2 regions of the Pseudoduganella sp. UC29_71 genome follow, and region 1 is predicted to be linked to the other one. Evidence: predicted binding sites of a transcription regulator. Region 1 holds the regulator's gene; the other holds the start of a gene.
What was found. The regulator LexA, encoded in region 1, represses DNA repair genes until DNA is damaged. The targets are predictions, from matches to a motif close to ACTGTATNNNNATACAGT.
Positions count from the first base shown of each region.

Region 1 (4,416 bases):
TGGCGCCGCTTCGAACCGTTTTGCCAGGTCGCCTGCCGCGAGGGCCGGGACTTCGAATTCGGTGAGGCGGGCAATGCCTGCCTCCATCTGCTGCGAACTGTGCTGCAAGACTGCAGTGACAATCGGCATGCCGGCCGGGGTGTACCTGATGGTGTCCCGTTCGGTGATGAGGGCGGTTACCTGTAGCTGGTTCAGTTCAGATCCTGGTCAATACTCAACAGGGCGATTAGGCCGCTGCAGCTGCTTGGGCTTCGGCGCGATGGCTCTTGGCCGCGTCTTCACGTTGTACCGACTTCATCATCGGCGAAGGAGCGGTTTCCGCTTTCTTCATTTTCACGGTCAGGTGACGCAGCACGGCATCATTGAATTTGAATGCGGTTTCCAGCTCGACCAGGGTCTCGTTGTCGCACTCGATGTTCATGCAGATGTAGTGTGCTTTAGCCAGTTTCTGGATCGAGTAAGCCATTTGACGGCGGCCCCAATCTTCCACGCGATGTACGTTACCGCCGCGCGAGGTCACGCTGGCTTTGTAACGTTCGATCATCGCGGGCACTTGCTCGCTTTGGTCCGGATGGACGATAAATACGATTTCATAGTGACGCATGAAAACTCCCTTAAGGACTGTGAATATAGCCCACCCCGGCGTCAAGACGGGTGTGGGAAGAGGTAAGCCCGCGACTATAGCGCCTTTCCGCTGAAAAATCAAGCAACAGCCCGCCTTGATCCGCCGCAAAGCCGCCCGCCCCGGCCGCGGGCATGCTACAGTCCATGGACCAGCCCGCCGACGACTACGACACGCCATGGAAAGACGCCGTGATGCGCTATTTCCGCGAATTCATGGCGTTTTACTTTCCGCAGGCCCACGACACCATCGACTGGCGCCAGCCGCCCAGCTTCCTTGACCAGGAATTGGCGCAGGTAGTGCGCGACGCCCGCCTCGGCCGGCGCCGGCTGGACAAGCTGGTGCGTGTGACCGGCAGGGATGGCGAAGCCAGGACTCTGTACATCCACATCGAGATCCAGCGCAGCCGGGAACGAGATTTTGCCGAGCGTATTTTCACCTACCACTACCGGCTCTACGACCGATTCCACAGCCCTGTCAGCACGCTGGTCATCCTGGCTGATCCGAATCCGGGCTGGCGGCCCGATTGCTACCGCTACGATACCCACGGATGCGAGACCAGCATCATCTTCCCCGTCGTCAAGCTGCTGGACTTCTGGCCGCATCTGGACCGGTTATTGACCAGTCACAATGTTTTTGCCCTGCTGACGGCCGCCCATTTGATGACGCTGCGCACGCGCGGACAGGACCAACAGCGCTTCGAATTCAAGGCCATGCTGACCGCCCTGCTGTACGAGCGGGACTGGAACGCGCAGCGCGTGCTCGATTTATTCAATGTACTAGACTGGATGATGAAGATCCCCGGCCACCTGCAAGACCGGCTGGCCGAACGGATCGATGAACTGAACAGGAGTAAGGAAATGCCATTTGAAAACCTCATGATGAAGATGGCCAGGGAAAAGGCCCGCAAAGAGGGGCTGCAGGAAGGCCGGGAGGAAGGCCGGGAGCAAGGCCGGGAGGAAGGCCGGCGCGCGGTCGTGCACAAATTGCTGCAGCTGCGATTCGGGCCGCTTCCGCAGCACGCGGAACAATTCCTCGCCCAGGCACAGCCGGCGGAATTAACGGCCCTGGAAGACAAAATTCTGCTGGCAGCCAGCCTGGGCGAGCTGATTCAACCGAAACACTGAAAATATTTCGCTCACTTCAACAAAATCCCTTGCATTAGCGCTCACACTGTACAAAAATACAGTCTGTCTATATCCACAGCTCTCAGAGCGAAAAAGCACCATGATCAAGCTCACCGCACGCCAGGAACAAATCCTTAATCTGATCAAGGATGCCATCGACAATACCGGCTTCCCGCCCACCCGCGCCGAGATCGCCAACGAGCTGGGCTTCAAGTCGGCCAATGCCGCCGAGGAGCACCTGCAAGCGCTGGCGCGCAAGGGCGCCATCGAAATCGCGGCCGGCACCTCGCGCGGCATTCGCCTGCTGGGCGCGCACGCCGAATCGGCGGCCACCAAGGTCGCGCAAGCGGCCGCTGCCGCCGCGTCCAATATGATGTCGCTGCCGCTGATCGGCCGCGTCGCCGCCGGTTCCCCCATCCTGGCCCAGGAAAACCTGGAAACCAGCTACAGCGTGGACCCTGCCCTGTTCTCGGCCAAACCCGACTTCCTGCTGAAGGTGCGCGGCGAATCGATGCGCGACGTCGGCATCATGGACGGCGACCTGCTGGCCGTGAAAAAAGTCGACAGCGCAAAGAACGGCCAGATCGTCGTGGCCCGCATCGGCAGCGAAGTAACGGTCAAGCGCTACAAGAAGACCGGCTCGACCATCGAGTTGTTTCCTGAAAATCCGGATTTCAAAGTAATCACCGTCGATCCGGAAGCGGAAGAGTTCGCGCTGGAAGGCCTGGCGGTTGGACTGCTGCGCAGCTGGCACTGAGCGCGGAGAACGGCATGGGCGTATTCAAACTCTACGGAAACTGCGAGTCTGGCCACAGCTACAAGGTGAAACTGGCCATGGAAGTGGCCCAGGTGCCGCATGCGTATGAAGAGATTGATCTGCGCCTGGAGCGCGCCGAGCGCCCCGAACCGTTCCGCAGCCTGGCCAAATACGGCGAAGTGCCGCTGCTGGTGCATGACGGCCAGCCCTATGTGCAATCGAACGCCATCCTGCTGCACCTGGCGGAACACCTGCAGGCGTTCGGCGGAGAGAGCCGTCAGCGCCTGGAGCGCGTGCGCGAATGGCTGTTCTGGGAAGCGAACCGCATCGGATTTTCGATGGCGCACCTGCGCTACGGCCAGAAGTTCGATCCGGCAGCCTATGCCGGCACCGTGCTGCCCTGGTTCCGCAACCGTTTCAACGCCGATATCGAACGCCTGGACGACGAACTGTCCGACGGCCGCGCCTTCCTGCTCGACGATCACGTCAGCATGGCCGACTTTTCCATCTGCGGCTATATGTACTGGCCCGAGCAGGCCAACGTCAGCTACCCGCCGCGCGTGCAGGCCTGGCTGGACCGCATCGCAGCCCTGCCAGGCTGGCGCCATCCCTACAAGATGGAAAGCGCACAACCCTGGTAATTACTTGCCCGGCAGCGAAGTTGTCGTGGAACGCGTGCGGCCCATGTCCGACTCGTACATATTGCGCATGCGGTCCCGTTCCATCTGGTCGAACTTGGCACGCTGCTCCTTCTGGCGCGCCGATTCCTGCTTGACGAACTCACTGGTTTTGTCGGTCCACGCCGCGTTGGCGGCAACGATGCCGTCCGCCTTGCCTTTGGCGGCGGCAATCACCGTGCCGTAAGCCTGGTCCATGCGCGCACTGGCCTCGCTCCATTCAGTTTCATTCATCAGCTTGGCCACATCGGCAGGAATAGCCTTGCCCGGCGGCTGCATGGCGCTCATGTTCTGCACAAAGCCGTTGTAGCACTCCATCCAGCTGGCAATGCTGCCGGAAACCGCCTTGATGTCGGCATTGGTGGTCGAGACGGCGGGGATGACGGGGTCCACGCAATGGAATTTGTCCAGCGCCAAGTCGGCGCCGTCGTACTTGTTGACGTAATACTCGATGTCCGCCTTGCGCAGCACGCGCTCTTTCATGACGCCCAGCGCCGCCGCCGCGCCCTGGTGGCCGGCGCCGGCCGCTTTGGCGAACCATGTCCCCGCCGTGGCGTCGCTGGCGGGAACGCCCTCGCCATACCAATACATTTCACCCAGATGGAACTGAGCCTCGCTGTTGCCGGTGGCGGCCAGCTCCGTGTACAGCTTCAGCGCCTGGGCATACAACTTGGCTTCCAGCAGCTTGTTGGCGTCCGCCAGCGGGTCCGCCAACGCAGCGGCCGCCAGCGCGGCGAACATGACGCCCAATACGTATCTCTTCATCCGTCCGCTCCAAGAAGTTTGGAAAAAGACATCATATACGCACCACCAACAAACACAACCAAAAAGAAACTAATTAGCAGGCTTCCAGCGCGCAGCCGAAGTCTTCCAGCAGATCCGCCGTGTCTTCAATGCCGACCGACACGCGTATCAGCGACTCCGCAATCCCCATCGAGGCGCGGCGCTCCGCGCCCATCTCGTAGAAGATGGTGTGCGCCACCGGGATGATCAGCGTGCGCGTATCCCCCAGGTTCGACGCCGGAATCGCCAGCTTCAGGCGGTTCAGGAAATCGAAGCAGTCGATGCCGTCCTTCAGCTCGAAACTCAGCAGCGAGCCGTGCGCGCGGAACAGTTCCGCCGAGATGGCGTGCTGCGGGTGCGACTCCAGGCCCGGGTAGTACACTGCCGCCACCCGCTCGTCCGATTCCAGCAGCTCTGCCAGCGCCTTGGCGTTGGCGCAGGTGCGCTCCA
Region 1 is NZ_CP170549.1:4,322,592-4,327,007, forward strand. Features, by position in the region: gene priB (primosomal replication protein N) at 1-195, opposite strand, end outside; gene rpsF (30S ribosomal protein S6) at 227-604, opposite strand; gene ACFJI2_RS19160 (DUF4351 domain-containing protein) at 769-1,749, shown strand; gene lexA (transcriptional repressor LexA) at 1,850-2,506, shown strand; gene ACFJI2_RS19170 (glutathione S-transferase family protein) at 2,521-3,147, shown strand; gene ACFJI2_RS19175 (sel1 repeat family protein) at 3,148-3,948, opposite strand; gene ACFJI2_RS19180 (cystathionine gamma-synthase family protein) at 4,022-4,416, opposite strand, start outside.

Region 2 (4,416 bases), 1.1 Mb from region 1:
GCCGGGCACCGCTTGCGTGGCGCGCTCCCACAGCTCGCAGCGCCGGCATTCGTCCAGCGTGTGCGGCTGCTGGCGCTCGGGCTGGGCTTTCTCCGGCGCGATCGGGATGGTGGTGCCGCTGCGGCGGCCCACCGCGCTGGCCTGGCCGACGCGGCGCGCGCCGGCGGCCGCTTGCGACACCATGTCAGGCACCAGCGCCGCCTCCGGCATGTTCTTCCAGAAGCGCGTACGCACGTGGCTGTGCATCACGTCCGGGTTCAGGCGCGCCGGGTTGAAGATGCTGCGGTAGTAGGTGAGCCACAGCGCCTCGCCGGCGTCCTCGATGTCGGCGGCGCCGCGCGCCAGCGGACCGGTGAAATGCAGCGCGGCGCCATCCCACAGCACGGTGGCCTCCGGCGTGGCGATGAGCCAGGTGGCGCGGCCCATGCGCGCGGCAAAGTGCTGCGCCACTTGCGGCAGCACGTCGTGCGCGGGTTCGAACCAGGCTACGAAGCGCGGCGCGCCCTCTCCGGCGGGACGCTCGCGGAAGCGCAGGTAGGCGTGCATGTCGTGCTCTTCGCGCCGCACGGCGCGGGCCATGGTTTGCAAGCGGTTGCCGTCTTCGTCTGCCATCGACATGACCTCCTGTTGGCCTTGCTGCCAGCGCCACAGGACTTTGTAGAGGAAGGACCAGCGGTCGCCGGCGCGGTAGCAGGCCGCAGTTTGCAGCAGCTCCATCAGCGCGCGCGGCACGCGCAAACCGAAGGGCGCGGGCGGCGTGGACGCTGCGGGAACCGAGGCGGCGGCCACGCCTTCGGCTGCGCGCGTTGTCTGCGGCGCAGCGGGCTGCTCGGCAGTACCGGGCTCGGGAGCCGGGCCGGGCTGGGCGCCGAACAAGTCGCCGCCGCCTCCTGGTGAGGTCCATTGTACGGATTCGGGCGGTACGCGGCGCACGATCAGTTCGCGCGCCGCCGCGCGCCACTCGTCAAAGCCGGCCACGGCAATGGGCTGCGTGCGGCCGCCCATTACGCGGCCTGCAGCTCCGGCCACAAATTCATCTGCTGCGGCGCGTCGGCCATGGCGCGGCGCAGGGTCTCGGACGGCGTGGTGTCGCTCGCGGGCGCATAGTCGGCCACGATGATGAAAGGCGCGATCTTTTTCATGCTGCAGCGCAGGCGCGACAGGTCGGCGTAGCGCACCCGCCGCAGGCGGCGCAGGTCAACGATGCGCTGCGCGTTGCGCAGGCCGATGCCGGGCACGCGCGCGATCATGCCGAGGTCGGCGCGGTTCAGGTCCATCGGGAAATGCTGGCGGTTGGCCAGCGCCCAGGCCAGCTTGGGGTCGATGTCGAGCGCCAGGTTGACCGGCTGCGTCCCCTCGCCGGGCAGCAGCTCGCTGACCTGGAAGCCGTAGCTGCGCAGCAGGAAGTCGGCCTGGTACAGGCGGTGCTCGCGCTGCATGGGCGGCGGCGCCAGCGGCACGCTTTTCGGACTGTCCGGGATGGGGCTGAAGGCGGAGTAGTACACGCGCTTGAGCTTGTAGCTGCCGTACAGTGTTTCGGCGGTGCCGAGGATGTGCTTGTCGTCGCTGGCGTCGGCGCCGACGATCATTTGCGTGCTCTGGCCGGCCGGCGCGAAGGCGGGCGCTTTCGGCTCTTCGGCCTTCTCGTCCAGCCGCAGGCGGATGGCGCCCATGGCCAGCTTGATGGTGTGCACGTTCTTTTCCGGCGCCAGGCGGGCGATGCTGGCTTGCGACGGCAGTTCGATGTTGACGCTGAGCCGGTCGGCATGGCGGCCAGCCGCGGCGATCAGCGCGGGGTCGGCGTCGGGGATGGTTTTCAGGTGGATGTAGCCGCGGAACTGGTGGGTTTCGCGCAGCTCGCGGGCGATGGCCACCAGCTGTTCCATGGTGTAGTCGGCGGACTGGATGATGCCGCTGCTGAGGAACAGGCCGTCGATGTAGTTGCGCAGGTAAAAATCGACCGTGAGCTTGACCACTTCCTGCACCGTGAAGCGGGCGCGCGGCACGTTGGAGGTGCGCCGGTTCACGCAGTACTGGCAGTCGTAGATGCAGAAGTTGGTGAGCAGGATTTTCAGCAGCGAGACGCAGCGGCCGTCCGGCGTGTAGCTGTGGCAGATGCCCATGCCGGTGCTCGCGCCCAGGCCGTCCTTGCCGATGGAGTGACGCTTGGGCGCGCCGCTGCTGGCGCAGGAGGCGTCGTATTTCGCGGCGTCGGCCAGGATTTCAAGCTTGTCGGTGAGTTCCATTGCATGCCTCGATACTGTATATATACACAGTATATCGCGGGCGGGCGAGGAACTAGGGGAAATTAGCGGGTCAGGGGCGGGTCAGCATGGCGGGTTACACGCTTGCAGCGCTAACCCGCCCTACACCAGCGCCCTGGACCCGCTGCGGCGCTCTTAGGCGGTGGCGGCGTATTTGCCGAGGCGGCTTTGCAGGCGGTTGGCCAGTTCGTGGCCGGCGCTCACGGTCATCTCCAGGTCGTGCAGATGGCCGTCCTTCAGGCCGTAGACCCAGCCGTGCACGGTCAGCGGCTGGCCGCGGTCCCACGCGTCCTGCACGATGGTGGTCTGGCACACGTTGACCACCTGCTCCACCACGTTCAGCTCGCACATGCGCTCGGAACGTTCGCGCGACGGCAGCACGTCGCCCAGGTAGCGCTCGTGCTTCTGGGCCACGTCGTTCACATGGCGCAGCCAGTTGTCGACCAGGCCGACGCGGGTGCCGGTCATGGCCGCGTGCACGCCCTTGCAGCCGTAGTGGCCCACGACGATCACGTGCTTCACTTTCAGCACTTCAATGGCGAACTGCAGCACCGACAGGCAGTTCAGGTCGGAGTGCACCACCACGTTGGCGATGTTGCGGTGCACGAACACGTCGCCAGGCGCCAGGCCCAGCAGCTCGTTCGCCGGCACACGGCTGTCGGAACAGCCTATCCACAGGTATTCGGGCGAGGCTTGCTGCTCCAGGCGCTTGAAGAATTCCGGATCGCGCTGGACCATGGAATCGGCCCAGGCGCGGTTGTTGACCAGCAGGTCCGCCAATGGGGAGCCGCTTACGTTTTGTTCACTCATATGTCCTCTCATACGTGCGAAGACCGCCCTTTTGCCGGGGTGGCAAGGGGCGGTCCGGGATATTGCTATGTTACCTGATTTGATGCGGCGCATCATCTGCGCCGGGCAATGATTCTTATTCGAAGAAGTCTTTTACCTTGTCGCGCCAGGTCTTGCTTTGCGGACTATGCTTGGAGCCGCCCTCGACCGTGGCACGGTCGAACTCGCGCAGCAGCTCCTTCTGCTTGTCGGTCAGCTTGACCGGCGTTTCCACCGCCACGTGGCAGAACAGGTCGCCCGGATAGCCGGAACGCACGCCCTTGATGCCCTTGCCCTTCAGGCGGAAAGTCTTGCCCGACTGGGTGCCTTCGGGAATGGTGAACGACACCTTGCCCGACAGCGTAGGCACTTCGATTTCGCCGCCCAGCGCCGCGCGCGCGAACGAGATCGGCATTTCGCAATGCAGGTCGTCGCCTTCGCGCTGGAACACCGCGTGCGGCTTGATGTGGATTTCCACGTACAGGTCGCCCGGCGGCCCGCCGTTGGTGCCCGGTTCGCCGTTGCCCGACGAGCGGATGCGCATGCCGTTGTCGATGCCAACCGGAATCTTCACTTCCAGCGTCTTGTTGCGCTTGATGCGGCCCGCGCCGCCGCAAGGCGAGCAGGGATCGGTGATGATCTTGCCGGTGCCATGGCATTTCGGGCAGGTTTGCTGGATGCTGAAGAAGCCCTGCTGCATGCGCACCTGGCCGTGGCCGCCGCAGGTCGAGCAGGTGACCGGCGAGGTGCCGGGTTTGGCGCCGGAGCCGTGGCAGGTGTCGCACTTGTCCCAGGACGGCACGCGGATCGTGGTGTCGAAGCCGTGCGCCGCCTGTTCCAGCGTGATTTCCAGGTTGTAGCGCAAGTCCGCGCCGCGGTAGACCTGCGGGCCGGAACTGCGGCCGCGGCCGCCGCCGCCGAAGATGTCGCCGAAAATGTCGCCGAAGGCGTCGCCGAAGCCGCCCGCGCCGAACCCGCCGCCACCGCCGCCGCCCATGTTCGGATCGACGCCGGCATGGCCGTAGCGGTCATACGCTTCGCGCTTTTCGGGGTTGGTGAGCATCTCGTAGGCCTCTTTGACCTCTTTGAACTTCTCTTCCGATTCCTTGCTGTCCGGATTGCGGTCCGGATGGTATTTCATCGCCAGTTTGCGATAGGACTTCTTGATCTCGTCTTCGGACGCATTCTTTGCGACCCCGAGGATCTCGTAAAAATCACGCTTTGCCATGTTGTAGGCACCTTGCTGTATTTACTGGTACTGATTATGCGAAAAAGCCGAGCCGGCCCCTTTGCAGGGATGCACGGCTCGGCGTCAGTCTTGCGG
Region 2 is NZ_CP170549.1:5,394,153-5,398,568, forward strand. Features, by position in the region: gene ACFJI2_RS23960 (UdgX family uracil-DNA binding protein) at 1-1,005, opposite strand, end outside; gene ACFJI2_RS23965 (putative DNA modification/repair radical SAM protein) at 1,005-2,246, opposite strand; gene can (carbonate dehydratase) at 2,400-3,074, opposite strand; gene dnaJ (molecular chaperone DnaJ) at 3,190-4,320, opposite strand.
Region 2: ACFJI2_RS23965 (putative DNA modification/repair radical SAM protein) is a predicted target of LexA. The motif match lies at 2,260-2,277, and genes of this name have one in related genera.